DNA from 3 places in the Paenibacillus sp. SEL3 genome. Region 2 is predicted to be linked to each of the others. Evidence: predicted binding sites of a transcription regulator. Region 2 holds the regulator's gene; each other region holds the start of a gene.
The links. Region 2 encodes LexA, which represses DNA repair genes until DNA is damaged. Its sites were predicted from a motif close to CGAACATATGTTCG; they were not measured.
Positions count from the first base shown of each region.

Region 1 (10,875 bases), 1.1 Mb from region 2:
ATTATATAGTATGTAAAAAGCCCGATTCTTTTGCAAGAATCGGACTCTTTAAGCCTTCCGGCATTTAAATCGTGTATATTAGTCTACGATTTCAGCGTTGTCACCGTTTTTCACACCGGCACCGTTCGCTTCATCTGTATCAATGTGCATATCCAAAGCAAAAGAATCGGACACACGTGCAAGAACATTTTCAAATACAAGACCACGTTCGCCGCCAACACGTACTTTCAGCAACTGCTTGTCCTTAATGTCCCATTTAGCTGCATCAGATGTATGGAAATGAATATGGCGGGCTGCTACAATCACGCCTTCTTGCAGTTCCACTTCACCAGCTGGTCCTTTTACTGTGATTCCTGGTGTACCATCAATGCTACCCGATTCGCGTACAGGTGCTTTTACACCAATAGCAAAGGAATCAGTGCGAGAAATTTCCAACTGGGAAGCGGGACGAGCAGGTCCCAAAATGCGAACCTTATCAAATTGGCCCTTAGAACCAATTACAGCTACCGTTTCATTTGCGGCAAATTGTCCTGGTTGGGACAAAGGTTTAAATTCGGTTAATTGATAGCCTGCTCCGAACAAAATTTCAATATGCTCTTGAGTCAGGTGAATATGACGGGCGGAAACGCCGACAGGTACGATTTTACTCATCGTGTGGTCACTCCTTTTTCTCTATACAATACTTTACACATCCATGCTATTATACTCCTATTTTGCCAAGAAAGAAAAGAAGAGCGTATAAAGTTCCCTTTTTCGCCCCAATCATCGTTAAATATCATCCCTATAAATCAGATCAAATCGTCGTTTTAGCGAACAGGAGAAAGAAAAGCATGATTTCAGCTACAATGAGATGAGGGGGGACGACAATAAATATATTAAGGATAAACAGGACACAGAGTATTCCAGTTAAGAAAAAAATGACTCTGAGACGGGGTTTAAGATGACTTAATCTGTACTGATGAAATACCAGTAAAACCGACAAAAAGTAAATAAAAACAGAAGCAAAGGTAAAGCAAAGCACAAAGATATAGTCTACTTGTCCCAAAAACAAGAGCTGAATCGAAGCAGCTAGCATGCTAAGGGAAAGATAAATAAACAAATGACCATAAATAATAGTCTGTCCTGCTGATTGTTTTGATTTATCTACGCGCTTCTCCATATTCTCAAAATATTGCCACCAGATTGCGATGACTAATATAAAAGCCAAAGCGGCAAATACAACGGAAGAAACCGTAAAATGATCGGATTGTAAAACAGAAAGCATACTTATCACAGATTCGCCAAGCAGAATTAAGGTGAACTGTGCAAATCGTTCTAAAAGATGCTCCGTATGGATTGGTGTGATCACCAACTTTTTACGACCAATCAAAGGAACGAGGATATCAACAGCTATACCGGTATATAAAATCAAATATCGAACCCAAGAGTCAAAGAAAAGGGAGAAACTAGAGATGACTATTCCAATCCAAAAATAGGTTCCGAAAAAACGAGTTGTTTCCTGTTTATGAGCCGTTTCTTTGGGCGCCGAAAGTAAATATTGAACGACAGTTAAACCTCTTAACCCAATATAGCCAACAAAAAAAGATACATAATACGCATCAAAATCTATATTCAAACTGGCAGTCATGATTAACACGAAAAACAATTGCAGGATCATAAAGATTCGATGCGTTATACTGTCTTGACCAAAACGGTTGTTGTAGACAGTTTGCCCCACCCAAGCCCACCATATCGGGATAAAAATCATAATGAACTTCTCCATATGTTCCCACGAGATACTACCATGCTCAACATGTAGTAAAACATGAGTGGCCTTAGAGACAGCAGCTACGAATAGTAAGTCATAAAAGAGTTCAAGCCAGGTAACCTTTTTTATTAACATTGTGTAATGGAGCCCCCTCTGGTATAGCGGTGCAGCATGGTGCACCATCAGTCTCGCTCCATTGTCTGCCGTATTTCTGCAAATATTACTTAAAATATAAGATACTTCTCATTATTTCGTAATCGTTCTCGCTTTGTCAAGAGTGTTCGCAGCCAAAACATCTCCTTAAATAGCTATTTAAGAAGACATTTTAGAAGACATTTTAGAAGACATTTTAGAAGGCAGATTCGTTTGCAGGTATTCCAGGGCATGAGCTCCCAGCCATCCTTTGACTAGCTCCTCAGGGTAATGCTTCAGCAGCAGTTCTGCAAAAGCCGGATATTTCCCCGAGTGTTCCAAGCCTTGCACATGGTGCTCGATACCGTCAAAATCAGAGCCAAACATCAAATGCCTTTCGCCCCCTAATGAACAAATATGCTCAATATGCGGTAGCATATCCTCAGCAGTTACTGTACCCTGCTCTTTGAGAAACATGGTGACGAAGGTCAAACCAATCCGTCCGTTACGGGCGATCAGTGCACGAATCTGTTCATCCCGCAGATTACGAGGATGAGCACATCTCGCAAAGACATTCGAATGCGAGGCGATGGGCGGTAGAGTAGCCTCCTCCAGCACCTCCCAGAAGCCCTGTACGGACAGATGTGACACATCTAACAGCAGTCCCAGGTCATTACAGCGATTGACCAAATCGCTCCCCTTGCTAGTCAGCCCGCCACCTCTATGTTCCATAATGCCGTCAGCTGCCCAGTTCGCATAATTCCATGTCAGCCCAATCAATCGTATTCCCATGGCATAGCACAATTCTGCATAAAAAGGGTTCCCTTCCAGCGCATCTACCCCCTCCAGTGAGAGCAATGCCCAAGGTGCCCATGTATGATCCGTCCCATTACCATCCAAATACGTTATCTTTTCCGTGCGCTTCTCTTCTCCTGCCTGCTTTACTTGCTCCTCCTGATGCACTGCGGACGCATTTTTCCACATTGCCAAGTCTTCCTTCCACAGCAATGGTCTCAACCCACCGGAGATAGAGGTAACATGCTGCCTGAACAGCTCAATTTGACGTACCACATGCTCAAATCTTGGTGTGCCTAATACCTGTGAAATATATATAGCAAACGTTTGCAACTGCACGTTACCTTCTAGCAAACGTTCTTTTGTGACATCAAGCGATGGATGACTGAAATCGATCTGCGCATCGAGCTGCATTTTACATAACACATCACAATGAAAGTCAACAACTGGCCAATTCACTTTTAGCTTATCATTCATGCATCTTACCTCCATTTATAGATTGAAGCACCACAAATTTATTTTAAAAATCATAGTAACAGACTCACAATGCAAAAAAGCCCGTTTACAAATCGTAAACAGGCTCAGGCAACTTACATTTATTATCTTGGCTCTACAATCAATTTGATCGCAGTCCGATCTTCTCCATCAATAACAATGTCTGTAAAAGCAGGAATACAAATCAAATCCACTCCGCTTGGTGCGACAAATCCCCGGGCAATGGCTACCGCTTTAATGGCTTGGTTTAGTGCACCCGCTCCAATCGCCTGTAATTCTGCATTTCCGCGTTCACGCAGTACTCCTGCGAGTGCGCCTGCAACTGAATTAGGATTGGATTTTGCTGATACTTTTAATACATCCATAGTAAGTACCTCCCCTGGGAATGATGATGGTTTGATTCCACTATTAGATGTTATTCGAGGGTCAGCAAAAAATTCCTGCTTTTTGGTGACAGTTTTCCTTATTCTTTCCTTAAGCAGCTTACAAAAAAGTTAATCCATCCGCCATTCATCCTCTTTGAGTCTGATTTTCTGAATTTTGCGGGCTTTTCCATCGTTATCATTCAGCTCTACGCTGATGGCATGGAAATGCCATTTGCCCATGTCCACTTGAAAACGCACCGGAAGCTGGGTCTGGAATTTCTGTAACACAGCCTCTTTCTGCATTCCAAGCACTCCCTCATAAGGACCTACCATTCCCGCATCTGTCTGATACGCAGTTCCTTGTGGCAAAATTGTATCGTCATTGCTCTGTACATGTGTGTGCGTACCTACCACGATTGAAGCACGTCCATCCAAATGCCAACCCATAGCGATTTTTTCCGAGGTTGCTTCGGCGTGAAAATCAACTAGGATATGTTTATGTTTTTTGCGCAACTCATCGACAATTTCATCTGCTGCACGGAATGGATCGTCAATAGCTGGCAAAAAGGTTCTACCTTGCAGATTAACAATAGCCAGCTCCTTACCTCCACCCTTTACAACAGTATAACCCCGACCCGGTGTTCCTGGTGGAAAGTTAGCCGGGCGAATGATCCGTGGCTCATCATCTATAAAATCAAATATTTCCTTATTGTCCCAAGTATGATTTCCCATCGTAATCCCATGAACGCCCCAATCAAAAAACTCTCTGGCGATAGCAGGAGTTATTCCTCTTCCCGAAGCTGCATTTTCTCCGTTCACGATAATAACATGCGGATTGTATTTTGATTTGAGCGAAGGAAGATTTTCCCTCAGTGCCTTTCTGCCTACACTGCCGACGATGTCTCCAATAAATAATACGTTGATAGAAAGCCCTCCCTAGTCTGCCTTACATAAATGAAAAGTGGCCCTACAAACAGCGGCCACTTTTCATTGAAATGCTTTTATTTTGCGTATTCTACCGCACGGGTCTCGCGAATAACAGTAACTTTGATATGTCCCGGATAGTCCAGTTCATTCTCAATCGTTTTCGTAATATCGCGGGCCAGTCGGAATGCTTCCGCATCATCAATTTTCTCTGGCTGTACCATGACACGAACTTCGCGTCCGGCTTGAATTGCGTATGATTTTTCAACGCCTTCAAAAGATTCGGAGATGCGTTCCAGCTTCTCAAGACGACGGATGTACGTCTCTAGCGTTTCACGCCGCGCTCCCGGTCTTGCTGCTGATAGAGCATCTGCCGCCCCAACCAGCATGGCGATCACTGAAGTCGCTTCGCAGTCGCCGTGATGTGAAGCAATGCTGTTGATGACGACCGGGTGTTCCTTGTACTTCTTCGCCAGTTCCACGCCAATTTCAACGTGCGATCCTTCCACTTCGTGATCCAGCGCCTTCCCGATGTCATGCAGCAATCCTGCCCGTCTTGCCAGTACAACGTCTTCGCCCAGTTCCCCGGCCATTAGACCTGTCAAGTATGCAACTTCCATCGAGTGCTTTAATACGTTCTGTCCGTAACTCGTACGGAACTTAAGACGTCCCAAGATCTTGATCAAATCCGGATGCAAGCTATGCACGCCCACCTCAAAGGTGGCCTGCTCACCATATTCACGGATTCGTTCGTCCACCTCTTTACGGGATTTTTCCACCATCTCTTCAATACGAGCCGGATGTATCCGTCCGTCCGCTACGAGCTTTTCAAGCGCAGTACGCGCAATCTCTCTACGAATCGGATCAAATCCGGACAATATAACAGCTTCCGGCGTATCATCAATAATGAGGTCAATTCCTGTAAGGGTTTCAAGTGCACGGATATTACGGCCTTCGCGCCCGATAATCCGGCCTTTCATTTCTTCGTTCGGCAATGTGACAACAGAAACCGTCGTTTCTGCTACATGATCTGCCGCACAGCGTTGGATGGCCAGTGTGATGATTTCACGAGACTTTTTGTCCGCTTCTTCTTTGGCCTGCTGTTCAATTTCTTTAATCATCTGAGCTGTTTCATGACGAACTTCCTGCTCTACGTTGGTCAGAATAATACTTCTTGCATCCTCCATCGTCAGATTGGAAATACGCTCCAACTCAGTTACCTGACTCTTGTAAATCAAATCAATTTGCTGCTGGGTTTCATCGATTCGTTTCTCTTTGTTGGCCACCTGTTCTTCTTTGCGTTCCAGCGATTCCAATTTTTTATCCAGCGATTCTTCTTTTTGCAGCAATCTTCGTTCCTGTCGTTGAATTTCATTGCGACGTTCACGAGTTTCTTTTTCAGCTTCGGCACGGATGCGGTGAATTTCATCTTTCGCTTCCAATACCGTTTCCTTCTTCAGCGCTTCTGCCTCTTTTTTCGCGTTCTCCACGATTTGCGCGGCAGCTTCTTCCGCACTGGAGATCTTAGCTTCTGCAATAGATTTGCGAATAAAATAACCAATCCCGAACCCAAAGAATAACGCGGCTACAGCAACGAGAACGAACCAGATCGCAGTCATCATACTGTTCACCTCCCCGTTGGTTCCTCCAAGGCATTCCTTGGGACTTTTTGCAATTGTCACATTTACTTTGATCGTCAAACTAAGATAACGACACAAGGTCGTTTCATTTCATATGCACATGCTTTCACATGTACAATTCCGCCTGGCATAGCGGCATCACTTGTTATTTGGCGATGAGAACTCACCGGTGGATTCCGCTTTTTTGGAAGGAAAAAGGGCGTTCCACAAGTATCGTTTCATATATATTTTATTATTTGACAAATGGCATTGTCAAGGGAATGCAAACATTAGTAGAGTACCATGCAGCTTTCCATGTAATAACTAGCTCATCCTATCCGTTCATACTAGCCCAAGGTTCAGCAGCCGTTTGGCAATTATTCCTCCCACTGCAACAATTCCTCGTCATCTGAAGCAGCGTCATGCTCGGCCGCAGTGAGATGATTGACCACTCGGCGTGTCATATCCCCCGAATATCCGCGTCTCATGAGAAAAGGGTAGGTTTTCCTTTTTTTCTCCGTTATATCACCACGTACCTGATTCCATTTCTTACGTCCGACCGTCAAAGCACTCTCCCACTCCTCATTATCGGTGATTTCACCTAACGCTTCCCCAATAGAGGCTTTAGAGATGCCTTTCTGACGGAGTTCTTGCCTAACCCACATCTTCCCCTTACGTTGGCTAGTTATACGCTGCCTTGCCCATTGGCGGGCGTACAAATCATCATCCACGAGTTGCTCCCTTTCCAGTCGGACCATTACTTCGTCAATAACAGACTGATCCAGTTCTTTTTGCACCAAACGCTGGGCAATTTCCTGACGTGTGCGAGGCTTTCGCCCCAAATATCGAAGCGCGAGTACATAGGCCTGTTGCTTTTCATCTGCCAGAACAATATCTTCCAGTTCCTTTTTGACGAATGACGTTCCTTTGAACATATTATACTTGATCATTACATCTTCTAATACAGACAGTGAATACGGGCCAAAATGAATGATATAGCGTCCACGTTTGCGTCCCTGTCCCTGCTCTACCCTAGTAATCATCAATTCCTCATGATCTGGAAAAAGAGAAATCTCTTGTTGCTTATTAGCTTCCGCAGAATATTCATCTTCATCGTCCAACTGCAATATATTTCCCTCACTTTAAAATTCACGAAAGCAGCCTTTTGGACAACTGCAACGCAAAAGTTAGATTCCGCTGACAAAGTAGCTTTAATTGATGCAAAAATGCCCTGCACAACTGTGCAGGGCATCAGAATCATGCTATTCAACCGGATTGGCCATAACCCTGGCTCCAGTTCACAAATCAGGATTCACCAAGCTTTATTCAAGCTCCAACAATTCCTGTTCTTCCTTGGCTTGCTGTGCCAACTCTTCTTCTGTAGGCGGAGCAACCGTCGTAATCAAATTGCTGGCCACCCGAATTTTTTGCTCGATCGTACTAGCAATGTTCGGATTTTCCTTCAAAAATTGCTTCGCATTCTCACGTCCCTGACCAAGGCGCTCACCTTCGTAGGAATACCAAGCTCCGCTCTTGTCGACAATGTCATGCTCCGTACCGATATCGATCAAGCTACCTTCTTTGGAAATGCCCTCACCGTACATAATGTCCACTTCAGCCTGACGGAATGGAGGGGCAACTTTATTCTTCACGACTTTAATACGTGTGCGGTTACCCACAATGTCGTTACCCATTTTTAAACTTTCAATACGACGAACATCCAAACGTACCGTAGAGTAAAACTTCAAGGCACGTCCACCTGGTGTTGTTTCAGGGTTACCGAACATAACACCTACTTTTTCACGTAGCTGGTTAATAAAAATAGCAATAGTTTTCGATTTGTTAATGGCTCCAGACAGCTTACGCAATGCCTGCGACATCAGACGTGCTTGAAGACCGACATGGGAATCTCCCATTTCGCCTTCAATCTCTGCCTTCGGCACAAGTGCCGCTACGGAGTCAACAACTACAATGTCTACTGCTCCACTACGTACAAGGGCTTCGGCAATCTCAAGCGCCTGCTCTCCTGTATCTGGTTGCGATAGTAACAACTCATCAATATTGACACCCAGCTTGCTTGCATACGACGGATCAAGCGCATGCTCGGCGTCGATAAAGGCGGCTTGTCCGCCTGTTTTTTGCACCTCTGCGATAGCGTGAAGAGCTACTGTCGTTTTACCGGATGATTCCGGTCCGTATATTTCAATAACCCGGCCTCTTGGAAAGCCGCCCGTTCCTAACGCAATATCCAAAGCAATCGAACCACTGGGGATCGTTTCCACTTGCATGTGGGTAGACTCACCCAACTTCATAATGGAACCTTTACCAAATTGCTTTTCTATTTGACGGAGCGCCATATCCAGCGCAGCACGACGATCTGACAATAAACTCACATCCTTCATTGTTTGTACTTTAATAATACCTTGTTTTGACACGCTTGCCAAGCATTTTTTCGAACATACATTCGTTTTTTTATTCACACAGCTCTCTTCTGTAATTACACCTGTCTCTTAAAACAAAAAAAGAACCGCTGGCAAAAGGCTTTGCAACGGTTCTTCCGATAAGGTGATTATATCATGAATATCTATCTAAAACAACTCTACGACCCACACTGTACATAAATGATTAAGAGAGTTTCTCGTTCTCTACCAGCCTGCGCCACAATCTGTACAGAATCGCTTTGACTGATCGCAGTCGGATTGTTTCGCGGTTACCACTCAATCTCAGTTCATGTACTTCCGTTTCCTTGTCGCGTTCAGCAATGCCAATATACACTAGACCGACTGGCTTCCGTTCGGAATACCCAGGCCCGGCTACACCAGTAACTGAAAGTCCAAAATCGCTGTCCATGATCATTCTCGCCTGCTCTGCAAGCACAAGGGCCACTTCCTTACTCACTGCACCTGGCGCTTGATCCCCTTCCAAATAATCACAAGGCACGTTGAGTAATTTCATCTTCATTTCATTGGAATAGCACACGATGCCACCTTGAAACATAGTAGCACTGCCAGGTATAGAAGTGAGGTGTTCCATCAGCATTCCACCTGTACAGCTTTCTGCCGCACTCACAGTGAGTCCGCGATTGGCCATTAGATCTACGATAACCTTCTCCAGCGTAACATCTTCGCTTGCATACATAAATTCCGAAAGACGCTGCTGAATTTCTACTTCCGTAGCCGTCAGCTTAATCAATGCTTCACTTTCGCTGGCCGCCTTGGTGGATATACGGATCGTGACTTCCCCTTCCTTGGCATAAGGAGCAATCGTGGGGTCTGTCTGGGATTGGATCAGATCTAACAAACGGGTTTCAAGAGCTGACTCACCAATCCCTGCAAATTTTAGCATTTTTGAATAAATTGGCATTTCCTCACCGCTCAATGCCTGCTGAAGCAACCAAGGTTTGGCCTGGTTTGCAAACATCGGTTTGAGTTCCTTAGGAGGTCCAGGCAAAACTACATAAAATTTACCATCCTGTGCAATTGCGTCGCCCACAGCTAGCCCTGTCTCATTTTCAAGCGGAGTAGCACCTTCAATAGAAAGCGCCTGCCGGCGGTTATTTTCGGTCATTTCTACCCCACGGTTACGAAAAAATTGATCTAGCTTGTCCATTGCAAGACGATCTATGTGCAATTTTCGCCCCAATACAGACGCTATCGCATCTTTCGTCAAATCATCCTGGGTCGGTCCCAGACCGCCAGAAAATAAAATAATATCCGCACGCTTCTGAGCAATTCTTATGGCTTCCTGAAGCCGATCTATGTTATCGCCAACCACAGTCTGAAAATATACATCGATTCCAATTGTAGCCAACTCTTGTGACAAATATTGAGCATTTGTATTCACTATTTGTCCAAGCAATAACTCTGTTCCTACCGCAATTATTTCAGCTTTCATCAATTCTTCCTCCTGTACTGCGAATATGATGGGAATTATATAAAGAAACAGCAATAAGTTTAGTCCCTATTGCTGTTTCCATAAAATTTATACTGTTAAACCTTGGAGGAGCTCAGCAAATGGATATTTTTCACGAAATAATCAATACCCGAATAAATGGTGATCAACACCGCTGCCCATATCGCTATTAAATCAAACGGTATACCAAGAAAAACAAACGGGAAATTATTAATGAGCAGCGCTACTATAGCAACAATCTGAATGATCGTCTTTAATTTGCCCCAATTGCTTGCAGCAACCACAGACCCATCCAGCAAGGCAATCTGACGCAGCCCCGTAACCGCAAACTCACGGCTAACAATCACAACAACAATCCACGAATCAATTTTCCCCATTTCTACCAAGGAAACCAAAATGGCGGTTACCAAAAGCTTATCAGCAAGGGGGTCCAACAGCTTGCCCAAATTGGTGACCATATTATTTTTACGTGCCAAATACCCGTCAAGACCGTCCGTGCTGGCTGCTACAAGGAAAATGATAGCCGCAATCAGCTGATTATACGGCAGCTTGAAAGCTCCGATCTCAATCGGTGGCGGATAAAAATCAAAGTCCACCAGCAAAGCCAGCATCATCACCGGGATAAGGCAAATCCGCGTTATTGTAATTCTGTTGGGTAAATTCACAACACACTCTCCCCTGATTATCGTACTTGATTACAAATGGCAGTTTTCGGATTAAATTCAACCCTATGTAAATCGCTTTCGGCGAGCGCTATACACCTGAATTGTCTGCATTTTCGTTACAAGTATAATATGGCGCAAAACGCATGTCAAAATAACCTGCCGCACATCAAGCAACGTTTTTCCTGCAAAATATATGAGGGAAAACGTCTTTATTTCATGTT
Region 1 is NZ_CM137725.1:5,394,161-5,405,035, reverse strand. It holds gene pduL (phosphate propanoyltransferase) at 79-651, opposite strand; gene ACYCS5_RS25015 (low temperature requirement protein A) at 794-1,882, opposite strand; gene ACYCS5_RS25010 (dipeptidase) at 2,060-3,151, opposite strand; gene ACYCS5_RS25005 (stage V sporulation protein S) at 3,274-3,534, opposite strand; gene ACYCS5_RS25000 (TIGR00282 family metallophosphoesterase) at 3,664-4,458, opposite strand; gene rny (ribonuclease Y) at 4,536-6,080, opposite strand; gene ACYCS5_RS24990 (regulatory protein RecX) at 6,455-7,204, opposite strand; gene recA (recombinase RecA) at 7,400-8,461, opposite strand; gene ACYCS5_RS24980 (competence/damage-inducible protein A) at 8,703-9,971, opposite strand; gene pgsA (CDP-diacylglycerol--glycerol-3-phosphate 3-phosphatidyltransferase) at 10,067-10,654, opposite strand; gene ACYCS5_RS24970 (YajQ family cyclic di-GMP-binding protein) at 10,864-10,875, opposite strand, start outside.
Region 1: recA (recombinase RecA) is a predicted target of LexA. The motif match lies at 8,531-8,544, and genes of this name have one in related genera.

Region 2 (10,875 bases):
CCGTCAGTGGTGTCGTTCCCCCCTGGTACGCTCTGCTCGACAGCAGCCCCGGCAGACCAAAAAGATGATCCCCATGCAAATGGGTGATAAATATTTTTTCAAGTCTGCTTAGTTTGAGCGGCGAACGCAATACCTCTTGTTGAGTGCCTTCACCGCAGTCGAACAGCCACATGCTTCTTCGTTCTTCCAGCAAACGAAGAGCGATGGACGTTACATTTCGCTGAATCGTAGGCACCCCTGCATTTGTACCGAGAAAATAAAATTCCATAACATTAACCTTCTTCCTGCTGACCAGCAAAAAACCTCCGAAGCTCGGAGGGTATTTGCTATCCCATCTGATAAAGGTGTTAAACCTTTTCGACGTTAAAATACTGCGCCTGAGGGTGGCTGAACACCATGGCTGATACAGAAGCCTCCGGTTCCATCATAAACCCTTCCGTCAGCTCAACGCCAATATCCTCAGGTTTTAACAACTGGAACAACGGCCCCTGTTCCTCCAGATCTGGACATGCAGGGTAGCCAAAGGATACCCGAATGCCTTGATATCTGGCACCGTGCCGCTGTTTCATTGTCATATCGGCAGGGTCCGGAAAACCCCAGCTATCCCTGATAATATGGTGAAGTCGTTCCGCTAACCCTTCTGCTACTTCGAGTGCTACCGCTTGAAGTGCATGCGAGCGCAGATAATCCCCTTTATCTTTCCACTGGGTAGATATCTGCTGAATCCCATGACCAGCTGTAACGACCATGAAACCTACATAGTCCATAACTCCGGATTCCACTGATTTCAAGAAATCAGCCAGACATAGATAAGGCTCTACCTGCTGGCGCGGGAATGTAAATGTATGCAGTACCTTGCTCACATCCGACGGATCATAGATCAGAATTTGATTTCCTTGCGACTGCGCTGGAAAGAAACGATACATGGCATGTGCCTGGATGATTCCGTCTGTCACAGCTTCAAACATGATGCTGTCCACGGTTTCCTTCAACTGAATCGCTTTCGGATCTTCCGAAGCCAGCAGCTGTTCAACATTGCCTTTTAAACCAAGATGATGCCCCATTAGCATCTGCATATTCACGTAAGGCAAAATATAATTCAGTGGATAGTTGCGCAGTACATGTCGATCCGTATCTGGTGGAGTATAGACGGGCAAATCCTGAGCAATGTTAGAGCGCACAGCTCGAGTGAGTTTAGGGAGCGGCTTGGCTTCCACGACGATTGCCGCTTCAGCCTCCCGCTCAGCTTCCATCTCCTCGGCCATTTTTTTACGGGACTCAGGATTCATAAGCTTATTGGCAATATCCAGGCCATCCATAGCATCCTTTGCATAGGCAACCAGACCATCATACTCAGGACGGATACGATTTTTAGTGAACTTACGTGTTAAAGCAGCCCCACCAACCATTATTGGAATATCAATATTCGCATTTTTTAAATCCTGTGCGGTCAGCACCATTTGTTGTGCCGATTTAACAAGCAGTCCAGATAAGCCAATCATGTCGGCCTTTTCTTCACGGTAAGCCTCAATAATGCGTTCTGGTGGTACTTTTATACCCAGATTCACAATATGGTAACCATTGTTGGATAGAATAATCTCCACCAGATTCTTACCAATGTCATGCACATCACCTTTGACCGTAGCCAACAAAATCTTACCTTTTACTGAGGATTCATTCTTCTCCATGAACGGCTCTAAATAAGCCACGGACGCCTTCATCACTTCAGCGCTTTGCAGCACCTCTGCTACAATCAATTCGTTATTGTTAAACAGTCGTCCTACTTCCTCCATCCCCTTCATCAGCGGACCGTTAATAATCTCCAGCGAAGAATATTTCACAAGCGCTTGCTCCAGATCCGGAATGAGTCCCTCCTTACTTCCCTCCACTACGTAGGAAGCCAGTCTTTCTTCGAGCGAAAGGTTTGATATCTTTTCTTTTTTCTCCACTTTCTTGTTACGAAAAGCTGCTACAAAAGCGGATAAAGTATCGTCATTTGTTTTATAGATCAAGTCTTCCGCAAGTTTCCGCTCATGCTCTGGAATGGATGCATAACGCTCAAGCTTCTCAGTGTTTACAATCGCATAGTCCAGACCTGCTTTGGTGCATTCATATAAGTAGACGGAATTGAGCACTTCACGACCCGCTTCCGGCAAACCAAAAGAAACGTTACTGATGCCCAAGATAGTATGCACTCCGGGAAGCGCCTCTTTAATAATGCGAATACCCTCAATCGTTTCCTTAGCTGAACCGATATATTGCTCATCACCTGTTCCTACTGGAAATACGAGCGTATCAAAAATCAGATCCTCCGCTGCCAAACCGTAACGGTTCACCAACAGATCATAAGAACGTTTAGCTACCTCAAGCTTATCCTCACGTGAAATAGCCTGTCCGCGTTCATCAATCGTACCAACAACAACAGCGGCGCCGTACTTATGAATAAGAGGAGCCATGTTCTCAAATTTCTCTTCACCATCCTCCAAATTAATGGAGTTAATAATCGCCTTACCTTGCGAATATTGAAGTGCTTTATCAATGACTTTAATATCCGTTGTATCTATCACCAAAGGTACTTTTACCTTGTTTACAACCAGTTTCAAAAACGCTTCCATATCCGTCATTTCATCGCGGTCCGGGTCCTGCACACAAATATCAATGACATGCGCTCCGCTTTTTACCTGAGCACGGGCAATTTCAGACGCCTCTTCATATTTGCCTTCCACAATCAAACGCTTGAATTTGCGGGAGCCAAGAACATTTGTTCGCTCACCAACCATATACGGACGATTGTCCTGTTCAATATATACAGGCTCAATGCCTGATACGGCAGGAGGATGATGACCTACCAGCGAACGCGGCTCAAACTGCGACATACTTTCACTCATAACTCGAATATGCTCAGGCGTGGTACCACAACATCCCCCAGCAATATTCAACCAGCCTTTTTCAGCGAAAGCAGCCATTTTACGTGCTAATGAATCAGGCGATTCATGGTATTGGCCATTTTCATCGGGCAAGCCCGCATTTGGATAACAGCTAATAGCTGCAGAGGACATTTCAGACAGAGAGCGAATATGATCACGCATAAACTCTGGACCCGTAGCACAATTCAACCCAATCGAAATTGGATGCAAGTGTTCAAGTGATATGCAAAAGGATTCGATATTTTGTCCGGCCAACGTCGTTCCCATAGGCTCAATCGTGCCTGAAATCATTAGCGGAAGCTCGATACCTGTCTGCTCAAAAGCCTGCCGAATTCCGATGCTTCCAGCCTTGACGTTAAGCGTATCCTGTGAGGTCTCCAAAAGGAGTACATCCACGCCGCCTTCAATAAGTGCCAAGGCCTGCTCTTGATAGCTGTCAATCAGCTCAGCAAATGTAACACCGCCTGTGACAGACAAGGTTTTCGTGGTTGGGCCCATAGCTCCTACTACAAAACGAGGCTTGTCCGCAGTGCTGTATTTATCCACCGCGTTACGCGCCAGCTTGGCCGCCACCAGATTAATTTCACGGGCACGTTCTGGTATATCGTAATCCGCCAAAACGACGGATGTTGCTCCAAATGTATTCGTTTCAATTAGGTCTGCTCCGGCCTTCAAGTATGCTTCATGAATCCCTTGAATGACATCCGGTCTCGTTAAGACCAGCATTTCATTACAGCCCTCCAGCTCTTCCCCACCAAAATCATCGGGGGAAAGGTCTTCCTGTTGAATCATGGTGCCCATGGCCCCATCAAGAAGGAGTATTCTTCGTTGTAATGCATCCTGCAAGCTAACTTTATCCAAATTTCTTCACCCCCGCAAAACGTTAAATCCTAGTTTAGCAGAAACCGTATCATTTAGATAGATTGAAGTAAAAACATACGTTTTATACAGGTTGTTCTTTGTAAAAACGACTTCTCTTATCCATTTTTATAGTTTGTAGCATTATTAAACGTACTTAACCCTGCATCCTTTAGCTATGTTCATTTGCATTATAAAATGTTGAAATCCTGTATTGTACAACGTTTCAAGACATGGTATTCTTTATATAACATTAATCCAAGTGGAAAAGAGGGGATAAATACATGGCCGAAATCTTAATACGTAATACGAATGAAAGAATTAGCGGTGAAGAACAAGTACGTGAATTTCTGGAGAGTCACGAGATATTGTATGAACATTGGGATGCTTCCAAATTGTCCGGGGAGCTGCAAGAGAACTTTACCTTAACAGATGATCAAAAGGCCGCTGTTCTCAAAACATTTGAACCCGAAATCAAGGATTTAGCCGCACGTCGCGGATATAAAATATGGGACGTTATCACTCTATCTGAAGCAACGCCGAATTTGGACGAGTTGCTGGCCAAGTTTGAGCAAATTCACACCCATACCGAGGATGAAATCCGTGCCATTATCGCTGGTAAAGGCATCTTTATTATTAAAGGACCTGAAGAGATCGACTATTTTAACGTAGAGCTTTCACCGGGGGACGTTATCTCCGTACCCGAAAATATACCTCACTTCTTCACTTTAATGGAGAATCAAAAGATCGTAGCAGTCCGCTTGTTCATTGAAGAAAATGGCTGGATTGCGGAACCGTTCGAAGATCCAACCTTCATTAAAGCATAATTACGAATTTATCCTTGTGTAAATAAAAAACTCCCTCTGCTCTGTGACAATCGAGCGAAGGGAGTTTTCTTAATACTCGTTTCTAAAGGTGTAGATTTCTTACTTTAACGACTGAATAATTCCATCCAATTCAGACAGATGCTTGATTTGAAACTTCGGCTTGATCTCTGTGGTATTGGTTTTGGCGTTTCGGTTCACCCACACCGAGTGAACACCTGCTGCCAACGCTCCTTGAATATCAGTCGTCAGCTTATCTCCTACCATTAAAGCATGTTCAGGCTCAATACCAAGAAGCCCCAACGCATGCTGGAATATAGACGGATCCGGCTTGCCTCGACCAAATGAACCTGAAATGACCACATGATCAAAGAAAGGAGCTAATTGAGGAACTCCATCCAGTTTCTCCTGTTGTAAATCAGGGGAACCGTTTGTCAATAATAACAGCTTGTATTGTCCCTTCAATTGTTCTAGAATTTCAAACGTTTCTTCATATACATGGGGACGTGCGCGTCTTTCCGAAGCAAATTGGGTAGCCAGCTTTTCCGCCAACTTCTCATTATCTATCCCTAGTTGCTGGAGTCCTCTGCGCCATGATTCCTTTCGATAAACAGGGGCCAACTGTTCCAATTGACGGAATTCAGGTTGCTCACCCGCTGTAAAATTCGCCCACAATCCTTCAAACGGATTAATGCCGATCATTTGAGTAAAACTAAAGGTTTCATAGGATTCATACAAAGCGCGTGCTTCTTTACGTACGGCTTCCTCCAGAGCTTTTGGATCAACACCTGCTTCACGGGAGCCTGTTTGACACGCTGCATCAAATGCCTCTTCTACACTACGTTCATCCCACAAAAGGGTATCATCAAGATCAAACATTACCGCCTGAATCGTCATCTGAATTATCCACTCTCTTTCCACAGTATATGTACGCCTATTTGCTTGATTAAGCATTTGAATCGTTATGTGTGCCCATATTAAGCAAGCGGCCGCAGCATGTTATATGAAATAACATCATACGGCCTTTGTTACAGAGCTACAGGCTAAATCAGTTATTTCTTGTCAACCTGTATCTGATTGGATAGCGCAAACTTCTCAAGTCGCTCTGCAATGGCATCCGTGTCATAGCGACCTAATGATTTTGTGAAAATGAAATTACCACCCTTACCTTTTCTTTCAACGGTTACGTAACCCTTTTCAATCTTGATGGCTTTCATGTCCCCTGCCGTCATTGGACGTTCTCTACCACCTTTCAGCATATAGAGAGTATCCTTTCCCACTTTCAGATAAGGACGACGGATAAAAAAGATAACAGCCAGCATCAAGTACAGGCCGAATACAAGCCAATCCATCCCTCGCATACCGGTCTTAGTCAAAAAGTAACTCATAAGCATGTACAATACAGAAAGACCAGCCAGCATAATTGGCACAGTAATATTACGGCCACGAAAAATATCCATTGCAGAACCTGCGCCGCTAATGGTTTGAATACCTTGCTTTTTGCGCGATTTATTTAAATGCGCTGTGTTTTTGCGTACTTTTCTTTCAAATGATCGGGCCATCTCTCAATTCCTTCCCAGATATATTACATTAAAACAATTGCCTCAAAGCTGATCTATATAGATACCATGAGAGGTACCTAAAACAAAAGGCAAATTGCAGGCTTGGGCGCTTTAACAACATTAATGCTTCAGCCCGTCATTTCCCTTCGATGTATCATCGTCCACAAATTCAATCGTTTCTAGCTGCTGCCGAAAATTACGACGAATGTTACCTAAATAAATTTCCCGAAGATTGGCACGTTCTGTGGTTTCCTCTTCTGTTAATCCCTCGGATTTTGCTTTGCGCGCTAATTCATTAATGCGCTGTACCAAGCTGTCTATATCCAAATTGTGTCCCCTCCAAAAAAGCAAAGATATAATACACTTTGACATGTAGAAAAGAGCTTGTCAAGGCTCCCGCATTACGCTCCCTGACAAGCTCTAATAGTCTATAGATCATAAGTCAGGAAGCTTGAGTACCTGACCTGCCTGCACTCCCCGATCCTCTAAACCGTTAATCCGCACAATTCCTTCTATATATACTCGTGTATCCATTCGTTCCGGTTTATGATTCGCGGCAATCTGCCACAACGTATCCCCAGGTTGTACTGTCAGTTTAGTCACTTCTTCCTTGGAAGCTGAAGGAGCCGCGAAAACCGTAAGTACACCTGCTCCTGCAATCCAAGCAACAATCACTATAATAAGAAGCTTAAGTAAAAGAGTATGGGTAATAATCTGCATAAAACGCGCCCTACCCTCTTTTCGGGTCTCCTGTAAATTTTCTATATTCATTGGAAAAATACTTTGATAGGTGCTATATTTCATCATGGTTGTGTCCTCCAAACGTTTGTTCTTATGTTTTCACAATATAACACGAACGTTTGTTTTGTTCAATAGAAAAGAGAACAAAAGTTCGCAATTTTTTTAGGGATTATTTAGAACTTATGTTTGTACGAACGGAGGTTCTATGCTATAATTTTCCCAAACGTTACTAAATGGGGTTGATACGGTATGTCTAAGATTTCGAGCCGCCAGCAGGCCATTCTTGAATTTATCCGCAATGAAGTGCGTCTAAAGGGATACCCCCCTTCTGTACGCGAAATAGGCGAGGCTGTCGGATTGGCCTCCAGTTCTACGGTTCACGGTCATTTGGATCGTTTAGAGAAAAAAGGACTCATTCGCCGCGATCCTACAAAACCACGGGCTATTGAGTTACTCGGTCAAGACGAATCGGATAACAGCAACTTGATTAATTACTCCATTAGTCGTGTCCCCGTCGTCGGCAAAGTAACCGCTGGTCTTCCTATTACGGCGACAGAAAATATTGAAGATTACTTTCCTCTTCCCCAACACTTTGTTGGTGAGGATAAAATATTCATGTTATCTGTTGTAGGCGAAAGCATGATTGAGGCTGGGATTGCTAACGGAGACTATGTAATCGTACGTCAGCAGCAGACCGCTGATAATGGCGATATTGTTGTAGCTATGACAGATGAAGACGAAGCTACAGTTAAAACCTTCTACAAAGAAAAAGATCATATCCGGCTTCAACCTGAAAATCCAGCCTTTGAACCGCTTCGTCTGACACACGTCAGTATTTTGGGCAAAGTTGTAGGACTCTTCCGGGACTTCCACTGATTTCTCGTTCTTCCTTCCCCGTTATTCTATCCCCTAATACAAAACCGGCTGCCTAGGGCAAGCCGGTTTTGTATTGTTATTATGCTTACTATGTATCTCACAACTATTCTTTCCTTTTAGCAACCTATTCCTATTGTATCTACTATAAAATCAGCCTCATCGTCTCAAATAATCCCCCACTGATCTTGAACAGCTATACTGTTGTGGGCAAAACTAATAGATCTTTCTTTCTTTTAGCTAAATATGGTATATTAATTACTCATAGCTCTGTAGGAGGAATTAAATGAAAAAAATAATAATTTCAGCGTTTGTTATGATATTTATCGTCGTAAGCTGTGCAGTTCCAACAATGGATCATTTGTATGCAGAAGAGAAATCACACATAACAACCTACGATCGTATTCAGTACATACAAATACTCATCCATTTCAGGTATTTAGAAAAGCAACTTGAAGCTGTAATTTCCGAAAGAAATAATTACCCAGAGGCCAGCCAAGAATATAAACAGCTCTCAGAACAACTGAATCATATTCTTGCCCAAGAGGCGTACTACGAAAAAAAACTTAACACCCTTAATAGTAAATAATTTTCATACAAACTGCATATTATCTTTATTCTACACATTAGACTCATGCCGACCTGCCTGTAACATCTCCTGCAACGTAAAGTTGAAAAGGCGAAGACAGGTTCGCATGAGTTTTTTTGTTAACCTTTAGGGATATAGGTACTAGCTTCTTTTTGCTTCTAATAGATTTATGCTGATACATTACTATCACAATTGACATATATATATAGCAGAACTAAGCAAAGGAGATATGCAGATGATCAGAAATAGAGTTAAAACGTATAAGCATCGCATCGGGAAAAACAGATATCTGGTCGTTAAAGTCTTTCAAGCCGCAGCTGCTAAAACAGGAAGCGGAAATGCACTAGCAACCAATGCCTTGAATATCAAAATTTCCAAGCGTAAGCATAAACGCCACTAAGATTCAACCGCACCTTCATTTCTTGAAGGGAGGTGATATTATGAGCAGAAGACATTGCAGACGTGATTTAAGAAGAAGAAGATTGAACATCCGTTCCAATCAAAGAGCCACTGCGCGTGCAAGAGGTAACGCACTGGCTGTTAATTTGTTTAGCGTAAACGATAGACAACGCAGACGTTAATAATTGTTTCCATGCAAAAAGCGGGAGGAATTCTTCCTGCTTTTTTTGTGTTAAATAGCACACCTAACTACTGCTATGAATCATTTAAGCAAGCGGAGGGGGATCTAAAATATCACACATAGTTGAACAGTCGCTACCATTTTACACTTTTTATAAATCTAACAGACAGGAAAACGTGTTCTCTTTTAGAATAATGTGCATAGAGAAATTAAACCAGGAGGAGACAAGCCATGATAATTAAAATGTCACTTTCATATATGGGGGATTTTAAAAAGTCAAATGAGAATAACGGCTTTATTGTGTCAGGAAAAATTATACCTAAATACGAGAACAACATTTGGTCATATATAGAAGAAAGTTTTCCCGAACCATATTTTAAACAGTATGAGGATGATGACGTCGATATCAGTTATATTAATGAACAAGGAAAATCTATTTTTTTATATTATGATGAGAACGACTGTGTTGGGAAAATTAAACTTTGTACTTATTGGAATGGCTATGCTCTAATTGAGGATATTGCCGTCGCTAAAGACTGGAGACACAAGGGAATCGGAGCAGCCTTATTGAGTAAAGCAACCGAGTGGGCTAAGCAGAATAATCTTGTTGGCCTTATGCTTGAAACACAGGATGTGAATATTTTAGCTTGTCGATTCTATGCTAAAAATAACTTTGTAATCGGCGGAGTTGATACTATGCTATATTCTAACTTTTCCACAGCCCATGAGAAAGCGATTTTTTGGTATTATAAGTTTAAGTATTCAAATTAGCCTATCCTTCTGTAATAAGGCCGAATTTAAAAACAATACCATCTTGTACGCACACTTTGCATTGCTACTTTTCCCGTATCTAGTAAAATCAAACTGATCAGCACACAAAACTCTGCCGACCAATTAAGGTTAGCAGAGCTTTTGATTTATTTTTAGAGTATTCACTTACTTCAAACGTGAGGATGAGATCATTTTCAGCATGTAATCCTTTTTTGCTCTTATCAGGAATCTGAAACTGAACGTTTATATACAATAACAGATAAAATCCCGCTAATTATAATGACCACTGAAAAAATCAATAACATATTGCTATATAAATAAGCAGATGGAAAATTAATGATTGGTATAAATTTTTGATGAATAAGACGTATTGACAATAAGCCTCCTACAACTGAAATCCCCGTTCCTTCTGATAAAAAGCTTATAAAATTAAGTAAGCTCATTCCTGCGCCAGCTTCTTCTTGTTTTAAACTACTTGAAACAATAGTGGATATTACTGTTTTAATAAAAGAAAGACCACCGAAAACAAAGACTAGAATAATAGACATCAGCCAAGGTGTCATTTCAATAAAGAAAGCAGCTACCAAAAAACTGACGGCAAGAAATGCAACGCCGACTGCTAGCACATGTAAGGAACCTTTCTTATCAACAAGTGCTCCTCCAAGAAAACCAAAGAAAATAACACTCATCGTTCCAGGAAAAATAATTCCACTGCCAATCATTGCGGTACTTAAGTGGTGAACGTCTTTCATCATATAAGGGACCATAGAAACAAATCCAGCTACGGTACCAAACATAAGCCCCCCACAAAGGATTCCTATCATAAATGCAGTATTTTCCCCCAATGAAGAATCAACAAAAGGATTGGTTACTTGTCTGATATGTTTTAAAAAGATCAAGAAAAATAGAACACTTATCACCAGAAAAGAAATTCTGTAAGAAGTTGTATACAACATAAACAATACAATACCTAGAGATATAAGCACGATTCCTGCAATGTCAAACGAGCCCTTTGAAATGACTTCCTTTTTCAATAATTTTATCAGGAAGGGAACAGTCACAAACGTTAAAACAGGAAGAAGCAGTAAATAAGACCAATGAATATAATGAGCAATCACCCCACCAATAGCCGGTCCTATCCCTTCACCCA
Region 2 is NZ_CM137725.1:6,482,759-6,493,633, forward strand. It holds gene rnz (ribonuclease Z) at 1-268, opposite strand, end outside; gene metH (methionine synthase) at 348-3,788, opposite strand; gene ACYCS5_RS29175 (1,2-dihydroxy-3-keto-5-methylthiopentene dioxygenase) at 4,070-4,612, shown strand; gene ACYCS5_RS29180 (HAD family hydrolase) at 4,712-5,506, opposite strand; gene ACYCS5_RS29185 (hypothetical protein) at 5,662-6,171, opposite strand; gene ACYCS5_RS29190 (DUF896 domain-containing protein) at 6,292-6,498, opposite strand; gene ACYCS5_RS29195 (LysM peptidoglycan-binding domain-containing protein) at 6,607-6,975, opposite strand; gene lexA (transcriptional repressor LexA) at 7,162-7,788, shown strand; gene ACYCS5_RS29205 (hypothetical protein) at 8,072-8,374, shown strand; gene ACYCS5_RS29210 (hypothetical protein) at 8,610-8,774, shown strand; gene ACYCS5_RS29215 (hypothetical protein) at 8,815-8,955, shown strand; gene ACYCS5_RS29220 (GNAT family N-acetyltransferase) at 9,186-9,725, shown strand; partial or broken gene tet (Tet(L)/Tet(K)/Tet(45) family tetracycline efflux MFS transporter) at 9,947-10,875, opposite strand, start outside.

Region 3 (10,875 bases), 650 kb from region 2:
CTGTGTATGACCCAGCAGATTCCAAATCTGATCCTTACCGGGTTTACCCCATTGATTGTAGCCACTGCCCTCCAGACTGTCGTCAAATTGACAAACAGGCTTAAAAGAGCAGAAGGTACATGCCGTCTCTTGCTGGATACGATACGGTTCAATGGCCACATCGCCCTCTGTCATCCGTGTACCAATCGTCCGAATATTATTACGCACCGAAGCTAGCAGGCTGTCCCACTGTTCCGGCGAAGCAACCGAGGCACTGCTATAAAAACTACCGTCTGCTTTCACTGCAACAGGTAAAATAGAAGAATATCCCTTGTCCAATGATGTATCCATCTGCCCAACTACATCCCGATCCGCAAGCAATAATCCTTTCATCTTAAAACGTTTCAAAAGCTCCTGACGGGCCTGTTCTGCGCTAAGACCGTTAGGCGACTGTAACATCGGATTGTGGACGTGAAAATATAGGGTACCCGCTGGATAAGCTGTCTCGCCCAACCATTCCTCCGCCGCATTCAGCAGCACGTCCAGGTACGTGAGCATTTGCAGAGACAAGCCATAGTACACTTCATGCAGCTTGAGATCCTTTTGGCTGGATTTGTAATCGATGACACGCAAAAGTAAACCTTTTTCTCCCTCTGCCACATCCACACGGTCAATCCGTCCGACAATTTCCATCACAACACCGTTATCTAACTGGAAGCTTAATGGAGGAAGCTGCTGACCCGGCCCAAAGTCCAACTCCAGCCCAATCGGCTCAAAGCTACCTCTTCGCGCATGTTCACCTAAGATCAACGAAGCACGGCTCACGATGTCTTTCAATTTACGTAAAATGTAGCCATACCGCTTGGAGCTCATTAAAATTTCGCCTTGCAGACGAGGAGCCAAACGCTCCACTGTACTTTCCGCCTCTTGGCGGCATTCCTCCGTGCTGAGACTGCCCCAGCTGACATTGCGATTACGCAGATTGATCGCCATCTCTCCAAGCGCTGCATGGAATAATTGTCCGATATCCGGGGCCTTCAGGCGATACATTTGACGTTCCTTCAAACGAAGACCATGAGAGGCAAAGTGCGAAAATGGACATGCCACAAAACGTTCCATACGAGATACGCTGGTACGCAGCTTGCTGCCGTACAGACGACGGCTCGTTTCCTTCTGCATTTCGGCATGATTCTCGTAAAAAAGTGAGGTCAACAGCTGACGCAGCTTGTCCTTCTCACGCCCTTGCTGGCTGGCATACCAGTTATATACCTCCCACCAAGGAGATAAAATGTCACCGCCACGTCGCCATTGTCGTAATTGCGCAATAAGCTGCGGCAAAGCCTCGGACGGATGAGAAGCATACTCCCATTGCGTCGTCCAAGCATCCCCAGGCAAAGGGTATCCAGCCAGTGGGCGTTCGTCCAGACTAGGAAACAATTGCCGCACATATCGTACTAACTCAGACGGCAACAATGACTTGCCTTCTTCATCAGTCACGGCATAGCTCATCCACAGGCTTCTACCGGCTGAAGTAAGGGCCGTATAAGCGAGAAAACGTTCGTCCAGCAGACGTCTTGTCATATCCGGCGCCAGCTCTACGCCTCGTTCGTTTAATGCCGTACGCTCCTGCTCATTCAGCACACCGTCCTCATGGAACACAGCCGGCATCACACCTTCGTTCATACCTAGCACAAAAGCATGTTGAATACCGGTCACACGTGTACGATCCGTGTTTCCGACTAGAACCTGATCCAGAGCTGGCGGAACAAGTCCCATACGGAATTCAGCCAATCCCGTTTCCAGCACACCCGCAAACAAAGAGGTATCCAGCCTCTCGTCACCCATCATTTCGACGATTTGATCCAGTAGTTCAAGCACTGCATCCCATACCTGACGATGCTCCTTGGCCTGCTCAGGATTTCCTGCTTCCTCTGCCTGATGAATGAAGGCGTCCAGCTTGTGGCCAATTTCTGCATCCTCCAGTAACAGATATACCGCTTCACACTTCTCAAGTGCAGTTCGTGCCTTGCCCACACGTTTCTCAAACGCACGTAAAGGCGTCACGATTACATCCCGACACAGCTCCATCAAATCCAACGTTTCATCCCGCCTACGGTTCCGTTCCTGCTCCTCCAGCTCCAGTGACAAGCTGGGCACAGCCTGCCACGGGCGACCGTCTGTCCAACGGCTACCTTGTATTCCGCAGGCCAGTACATAGTTTTCCAGACGATCCATCTCCTCGCGGCTCACCCGACCATCCAGCGGCAGGAGAAGATCTGTTTTGACCGCACGGAATACATCCTCATATCGCCAGCGTCGCTGCACGATATCCAGTGAAGCCCGAATCAATTCCACTAAGGGATGATGCAATACACTTCTCCGCTGATCCAGAAATACTGGAACCTCATATTGTTTGAATATCGGTTCCACCCATGACTCATAATCTTCAATATGACGCACAAACAAGGCCATCTCCCGATAACGCGCGCCCTCATCTCGGGCTAAACGACGCATTTCGCGTACAGCCCCTTCCAACTCAGCGCGGCGATTCGCTGCAGCATACAGTTTTATGCCTTCCGGCTGTTCTTCTGTCCACTGCTCTCGTAGCTGCTGCAGCCGCATCCGTTGTTCCTGATTCCGTAACCCTGTACGATATTCAAAGTTAGCCTCCAAATACGCCAACGCCGGACGCTCCTTAAATCTCGGCGGCGGATCAGGGCGAAGTAATTGTGTCTGCGTCTCTATCATTAGCTCGTCTGCCATTCCTTTGAGCTTTACATACGTAGCCGCCGAAGGATGAAACAAATCCAGCTCATGCGGAAGCTGTCCGTTCTCGTAGCTGCGGTTGCAAGTCAGCGCCACCGTCAATGAAGAGGCATGCAGCATAAGCTGCTCCACAACCTTATATTCATGTGGTGTAAACCTACGGTAGCCATCCATCCAAATATCTGCCCCACGCACAAGGGAAGACTCAGCAATCTGTTCTGCCAGCATGCGCAGCGTATCTTCACCATCGATATATTTAAGCGTCAGCTCTCGTTCAAAATCCTCATAGATTAGACTGATATCTTTGAGCTTGCCGCGCAAAATCGGAGTTGACTCTCCTGCAGCGTTCATTCGCTCCAGTTGCTCGGGTACAGACCGAGTATCATTTCCATACTGCTTTAGCTCCGTAAACAATGTATTCAACCGATCCACAAAGCCGAGCTGGTCTCCCGAATCCTTAAACAAATTCAGTTCATCCTTGCGACGACGAATAATTTTATATAAAAGCATCTTCTTGCCTTCTTCCGTTACAGGCACCAGCGCTGAACCCCCAGTTTCCTGCATAACTAAATAGGCAAGACGGTGAAATCCCATCACTTGGGCGCGCACCGACCCCTGAATACCGTTTCCGGCTTCTGTAAGTAACGCATGCTCAGAAGCAAATGACGATTGCTCCGGTACAAGTAACAGCATAGGCTTACCTAGCGGCTCCTCGCGTAACATAGACGTCATTTCATTGCGGATTAACGTACTTTTACCACTCCCAGAGCGGCCAATCAACAAACGGACCGACATGATGCGGCCTCCTTTCCAACGAACAACATTCTATTAAACAGTATAGCATATCAGGCAAGAGAGAAAAGAACGTACGTTTGCCATGTTGTAGCAATTCTTTCTCCCTCTAAAAAATAAATCAGTCCCGCAGAATGGCTTGGTGCACGCCTTCTCTACAGGACTGATTTATACCTAAAACGAGTTTATTTTACCTATTTAATCACCAAAAGGGCGATTGACTTTGACTTTGTATGAAACTACAACTGTGTCCGGCTGCGCACCTCAAAGATGGCGAATTTCAAGTAATGGCCTTCCTCCACACCCAAAATTTGAGGATGGTCCTTACCAGCTGCTCTCCAGTCTACCAGACGAAGGATTTTGCCGGCATCTGCCGCTGCTTCCTTAATGGTGTCCAAAAACAACTCCGGCCGCATGTGGAACGAGCAACTCGCTGTCACCAGATAGCCGCCCTCATTAACGAGCTTCATCCCGTGCAGGTTGATATCTTTATATCCACGTGTAGCCCCTTTGACAGCGTTCTTCGTTTTGGCAAAGGCTGGCGGATCAAGAATGACCACGTCAAAGGTGCGTCCGCCACCCGCTGTCAGCGGCTTAGACGTATCTCCTTTGCCCCCGGCTCGTGCATTGCGTTCCTCTACACCTTTCACCTGATTACGCAAATATTGAAAAGCATCGTCGACGACAAACTCGACGCGTTCCTCAAAACCGTTCAGCTTGACATTGTCCCGCGCACTTTCAATCGCATGCTCAGAAATATCAAGACAAGTTACTTTTTTAGCACCATATTTACAGGCATTGAGCGTAAAGCTTCCCGTATGTGAAAAACATTCCAATACGGTTGCGCCGTCCCAGAATGGGAATTCAACAACCTTACCACTTTTATTCACTGGCTTCATGACCGTTGTGGTAGCGTCCCCTGAGTCTGTAGCAACTTCTTGTAGCGTAATTCCACTACGTGCTCCCCAACCTGTCATCAACGGTGCTATGGCCGCACGATTTTCACGCTGGTCAAAGAAATAACCCGTCTTCTGGCCCTCTACGATATCAACCTTGATGTGCAGGCCATTTTCCGTCACCACTACATGACGCGGGCAATCACCGTACAAAGGACCCTTCGTTTGTTTCAATCCTTCCAGCTCTCGGATGGATACATCACTGCGCTCATATATACCAACAGGACCCAATACTTCAACGAGCGCATCCCTGATTTCTTCCCTGCGCCGATCCATGCCAAGCGTTAACAGCTGCACAACCAACACATCACCAAAACGGTCTACAATCAGTCCAGGCAAAAAATCAGCCTCACCGTACACCAACCGATAAGCGTCTCCCCCGGTCACAAAACGTTCGCGGTGCTCCAGGCATTTGCGAAAGCGTTGGGCAAAAAAGTTTTGATCCATTGCTTCTAGCGGCTCGTAGGACATCACACGCACTGTAATTTGTGAAGCTGGATTATAGTAGCCTGACGCCAAATAACGCCCCTGATGGTTAACGATACTGACCAAATCGCCTGCCTCTGGCTCCCCTTCGATCTTGGCTATTTCGTTTTTAAACACCCAAGGGTGTGCGTGCTCCAGCCTTTTTTTACGGCTGCGTTCTAATATTACTGAAGGCAAAATCCTTCACTCCTATTCTTAAGTTACTCAAAGTCCTTAAAAGTGCGGTGTTCGATGGGGCGCGGCTCCGCGGATCATTTGATCTTACGATCGCTGTTGCACGGGGATTCTTTGGATTTTATAAATGATTTTAATGGTAAGAATCCCCCTAGGTTTATACTTCCGAAGCAGCTTTCCTTTGGAAAGCTTTCAGGCGAACGCTCTCGCTTCTCCAGATTCAAATGATCCGCTTCGCTACTGCCCGCCTGTATATCGACGTCACGCTTTTAAAGCTTGCGAAGATACTACAAAATTATCGCTCCGTAAAAAAAAGCTCAGCCATGCTTGTCATGGCTGTCCTCGACAGATCATAGGCTGTTTACATAAGTATTTTCACCTAGAAAAGGGGGCTATGCCCGTGTTTATACATGTTATACTCCCGCTGTGCGGCGGGCTGTTTATTTTTTTGGGCGGGATGAAGCTGATGGAAGCAGCCCTCCGGCATTTGGCCGGGCCCTTCCTGACCCGCTGGCTGAATCGCGCCACAGTTTCCCCTTGGCGGGGCATGCTGTTCAGCTCAGGCATTACCGCCCTGTTGCAAAGCAGCACCGCTGTAACGGTGCTGACGATCGGACTGGTCAACGCCGGGCTGTTGACCTATGGCCGCACGCTCGGCATCATTCTCGGCACCAATATCGGTACCTGTCTCACCACCGAGCTGATGGGGCTCCAGCTTGGCAAGCTGGCTGTTCCGCTGCTCTGCGGCTCACTGCTCTGCTGGAGCGCCGCCGTACTGTGGGGAGAATCCGTCTCCGTTCGCCAGTACGCGTCTGCCGGAGTTTCACCCGGCTCCAATGGGCTTAGCCGTCCGCAGGCTGTACAATATATCAGCCTCGTATTTGCTGGATTTTCGCTGATTCTGGCAGGTATCCGCGTAATGCAAACGGTCGGCCCATGGATTGAGCAGGCCGGACTATTCCGCTGGTTTCTTGATCACGCTGCGGCCAACATGTGGTGGGCCTTCGCTGCGGGTGCCTGCCTGACCGCACTGGTTCACAGTAGCGCAGCCGTTATTGGCATGGCGATCAGCCTTGCCGCTGCGGGTGCCTTGCCAGCCGATGTAGGGATCGCCATCGTCATCGGCTCCAATGTAGGCACCTGCGTGACCGCCCTGATTGCCGCTGTTGGCGGCAGCGTGTCCGGCAAATTTGTAGCCTGGTCCCATGTGCTGCTGAACGTAGGCGGAGCCTTGCTCTTTATGCCGTTGATCCCTGGGCTAGAAATGGCCGCCGCCTGGATATCTACCGAGCCCGGAGCCAAGGTAGCCCATGCCCAAACCCTGTTTAACGTCATTAGCTCTCTACTGGTCTTGCCTCTGTGCTACCTACCTGTATGGACTCGTTTAGAGGATCGTATATCTCCCCACAGAATCAAACGTTAATTCCTAGCATGGACAGCGCCTTGCTCAAAATGACATCATTATTGTCATATCCGCCCTGGCGCTGGAGAAGCCATGCTTCCTCAGGCTTATGCCATGCAACTCCCTTAATTTCTTCGATTTGTGCCTGTAAATCCCCATCTAGTGCCTCTACAAGATAATAGTGTACTTCTTTATCCACTTCCCCAAATTCCGGATGCTGATACGTATAAGCAATCATATCTACATGCTGGATAATCCGCCCGTTCAACCCTGTTTCCTCGCGAATTTCACGTAAAGCCGTCTGTTCGATTGTTTCTCCCAACTCCATTTTTCCTTTAGCCAAGGATACCTTGCCATATCGGTCAGTAATGAGCTGAATTTCAAGCTGCTCCCCCTGTTTGCGAAACACAACACCGCCTGCGGAAATTTCCTTTTTTGCTGCCATCCTGTAATCTCCCTTCCTTGCGCAACAAGGATTCCGTCCTCTCTGTAAGGAAAGGCGAAATCCTTGTTTGCCATCTCTATTGCCTTTTCAGGCTTTTTTTGTTCTTACAGAGCTGTTTGCAGCCCATTCTCCAGTACGCGAACCAATTGGCCTTCACTTTCATTAATGCCTGCCTTCGTTAGCTTCACGCGGCATACCTTGCCAACCAGATCCTCAGTACCTTCAAACGCCAGTTGAATATAATTGTCACTATATCCATGGAGTATGCCGCTATCTTCGGTCCCTTTCGGCGCAACTTCCGGAATGACCTCCAGCACCTGACCTACAAACCTCTCAGCATACGCCAGTTGCATTTGCTCTGACAGTTGTATCAGCTCATGCACTCGTGCATTTTTCACGTCTTCGTCCACCTGATCCTCCATACGCGCCGCAGGAGTTCCACTACGCTTGGAGTACGGAAACACATGCATTTCTGAAAAACCGATTTTTTTCATCAGCTCATAGCCATTGCGGAACATTTCATCCGTCTCCCCAGGGAAGCCGACAATTACGTCCGTTGTAATCGCAACATCGGGCATTGCTTTGCGTATCATAAGCATTTTGTTATAAAACTCTTCTGTGGTGTACTTACGACGCATCCGTTTCAATACAGTGTCGTCCCCCGCCTGAAGCGGTATGTGAAAATGACGAACCAGCTTGGTGGAACGGTTCAGTACATCAAGCATTTTTTCATCAATCTGGCTGGCTTCAATCGAACTGATGCGGATACGCTCCAGCCCTTCCACCTTCTCCAGATCCCACAGCAGATCAGATAGATCATAATTATCCATGTCATCACCATAACCGCCAGTATGGATACCTGTGAGTACAATTTCCTTGTAGCCTGCGTGTACCAGTTGGCGCGCCTGTGCAATAATGCTCGCAGCGTCACGACTGCGGGATAGCCCCCGCGACCACGGAATGATGCAGAAGGTACAGAAGTTATTGCACCCATCCTGAATTTTCAAAAAGGCCCGAGTATGATTAGCAAAATCAGGCACATCCATTTCCTCAAATACACGCGTTTTCATAATATTGCGCACGGCGTTCACCGGTTGACGCGTCCCTTGAATTTCCTGCACGAACGGAATGATTTTGTCCCGATCCTGAGTCCCGATAACGAGATCAACGCCAGGAATATCCATAATTTCGGCAGGAGAAGTCTGGGCGTAACAGCCCGTTACTGCCACTATGGCATCTGGATTTCGGCGAATCGCACGGCGAATGATCTGACGACTCTTTTTATCGCCGGTATTCGTAACGGTACATGTATTAATAAGATAGACGTCAGCAGTCTGCTCATCAAAGTCCACCTGTTCATAACCTTCATTTTTAAATAGCTGCCAGATCGCTTCTGTATCATAAAAGTTTACCTTACAGCCCAATGTGTAAAATGCCACTGACGGCATATTAAACCCCTCCCATTTCTCCTGTCTCATATAAAATGCAAGCCAATGCAGCCATTCCTGCGGTCTCAGCACGCAAAATACGTCTTCCCAGTCCTGTAGACTGGGCCCCAGCCTGCTCGGCCTCCAGGCTTTCCGCTTCAGTAAAGCCGCCTTCCGGGCCTACCACCAGCAGAACACGCGGCATGTCCGTCGACGCCCATTGTTCTACCAATGGCTGGATTACATCCCGTAGCTGCTGACCCTGCTCTTTTTCATAACAATAACATATCAAATCATACCCAGCAAAAGAAGCCAGAAGTTCTTTCCACGTCATGGGCGCACTAATTTCTGGAATCCGGTTACGGTGGCTTTGTTCAGCCGCTTCCTTCACAATCTTGCGCCAACGCTCCAGTCGCTTGCCTTCTTTTTTGGCATCATACTGCACGACCGTACGCTCGGACAAAAACGGTACAAACCCGGTTGCTCCGATTTCTGTACATTTTTGCATCACCGTCTCCATCTTGTCTCCTTTAGGAAGACTCTGAGCGATGGTGACCTGCACATGCGGTTCAGAGGTCATCTTCAGCGGCTCAATAATCGTCGCCGTAACATTATCCTGCTCTATCGTATCCAATGCAGCCAGTGCTTCCCTAGATACCCCGTCACTGACTATAATTTTGTCACCACTACGGCCCCGCATGACTTTAGCGATATGCCGCGCGTCCTCACCCGCAACAATCACGTGATCTTCTAGAAATTGCTCTGCCGGGATAAAATAACGCTGCATTCTCTCTCACACCTATTCCTGGATTTTGCAAAAATCCTCATTCTAAAAATAACTGTTATCCACTAATGTTCCGTACAAAATCCGAATAAATCACCAAGCAACATCATATCATCTTTTGCGCCTGTATGACCAGTCTGTTCACTCTTCTATTCAAGGTATACCTACCATTCTCGTAAAAAAAGGAGCCCTTAGGCTCCGAATAATCCAGTGATATAAAAAGAGAACTGCAAAAACTGTATATAAATCATCTGGGCCAGCGTGTAAAGAGGTTCAATCGTTACAACTCGAACCTGTGGAATGACCAGGATAAGCAGAAAAATAAAGATCGACCACTGTTCAAACTGCTGGAGTTTGCGACGTACAGGAGTGGGGGCCACATCTTCCACAATCCGGTATCCATCCAGTGGAGGCAGTGGGATCAAATTAAAGATAAACAAAAACAGATTTAAATTGATCAAAGCATTGATAAACAAATAGATTGCTTGAGCCACCCGTTGGTTCTCCATCCCCGGCAATACTTGAAAATGAAGGAGCACGGCATAGATTAAAGTAGTAACAAATGCAAGCAGCAGATTGCTGAGCGGACCCGCAGCCGATACAATAATGCCCATGAGGCGCGGACGACTAAAGTTATCACGATTAACCGGAACTGGCTTGGCCCAGCCAAAGCCTCCGATCAGCAGCAGTAGCGTACCCAGCAGGTCAATATGCACTGCCGGATTTAAAGTCACGCGCCCAAGTAGCTTGGCTGTAGGGTCACCAAATTTATTGGCATAAAATGCATGTGCAAACTCATGAACCGTGAACGATATGATCACAGCCAGCAAATAAAATGGAAGAACATTTAAATTTACACGAAAAATATTTTGTAAAAAATCCATACTTACCTCTTTCTCGCCACAAACGCCAGCCAATCTTCATCCCGGCTTATTTCGGCAATCTCAAAGCCAGCTGCCTTCAACGCAGTTTCGACAACTTCTTCTTTGTTCTTCCAAATCCCTGAAGCAATATAAATACCACCTGGTTCCAGGGCTTTATATACATCGTCAATGAACAGCAAAATAATCTCTGCTAAAATATTAGCTACCACCAGCTTGACCGGTAACTGGATACCCAGCGTTGGATCGCTTGCATTAAGCACGGATAGCAAATCACTTTCTTTAATGGTAATGCGTTCCTCCAGCCCGTTCAGACGCGTATTTTCCCGCGCACTGGATACTGCCACCGGATCCAGATCCAAGGCAAGTACATGCTTCGCTCCCAGCTTTACAGCTCCAATGGCCAAAATACCGGAACCCGTGCCGACATCAATGACTTCTTCCCCGCCCTTAATCACAGATTCCAGCGTTCTCAGACAAAGGGATGTCGTAGGATGCGTTCCAGTCCCGAAGGCCATACCAGGGTCCAGCTCAATGATTTTTTCCTCTTCACTCGCAGGCTCATAGTCCTCCCAAGTAGGTTTAATCGTCAGACGGTCCGACACACGTAAAGGCTTGAAATATTGCTTCCAAGCATTTGCCCAGTCATCCTCATCAACTGTTTTCAGTTCATACTGAACCTCACCAGGGTCAATATCGAAAGTTCTCAATTCTTCGACGCGCGGCTCAATTTGCGAACGAATACTATCCATGTCCACTTCTTCGGCAAAATAACCTTTGATG
Region 3 is NZ_CM137725.1:558,298-569,172, forward strand. It holds gene addB (helicase-exonuclease AddAB subunit AddB) at 1-3,540, opposite strand, end outside; gene ACYCS5_RS02740 (class I SAM-dependent rRNA methyltransferase) at 3,777-5,156, opposite strand; gene ACYCS5_RS02745 (Na/Pi cotransporter family protein) at 5,554-6,576, shown strand; gene ACYCS5_RS02750 (NUDIX hydrolase) at 6,566-7,000, opposite strand; gene mtaB (tRNA (N(6)-L-threonylcarbamoyladenosine(37)-C(2))-methylthiotransferase MtaB) at 7,105-8,448, opposite strand; gene ACYCS5_RS02760 (16S rRNA (uracil(1498)-N(3))-methyltransferase) at 8,450-9,214, opposite strand; gene ACYCS5_RS02765 (site-2 protease family protein) at 9,403-10,095, opposite strand; gene prmA (50S ribosomal protein L11 methyltransferase) at 10,098-10,875, opposite strand, start outside.
Region 3: addB (helicase-exonuclease AddAB subunit AddB) is a predicted target of LexA. The motif match lies at 3,607-3,620, and genes of this name have one in related genera.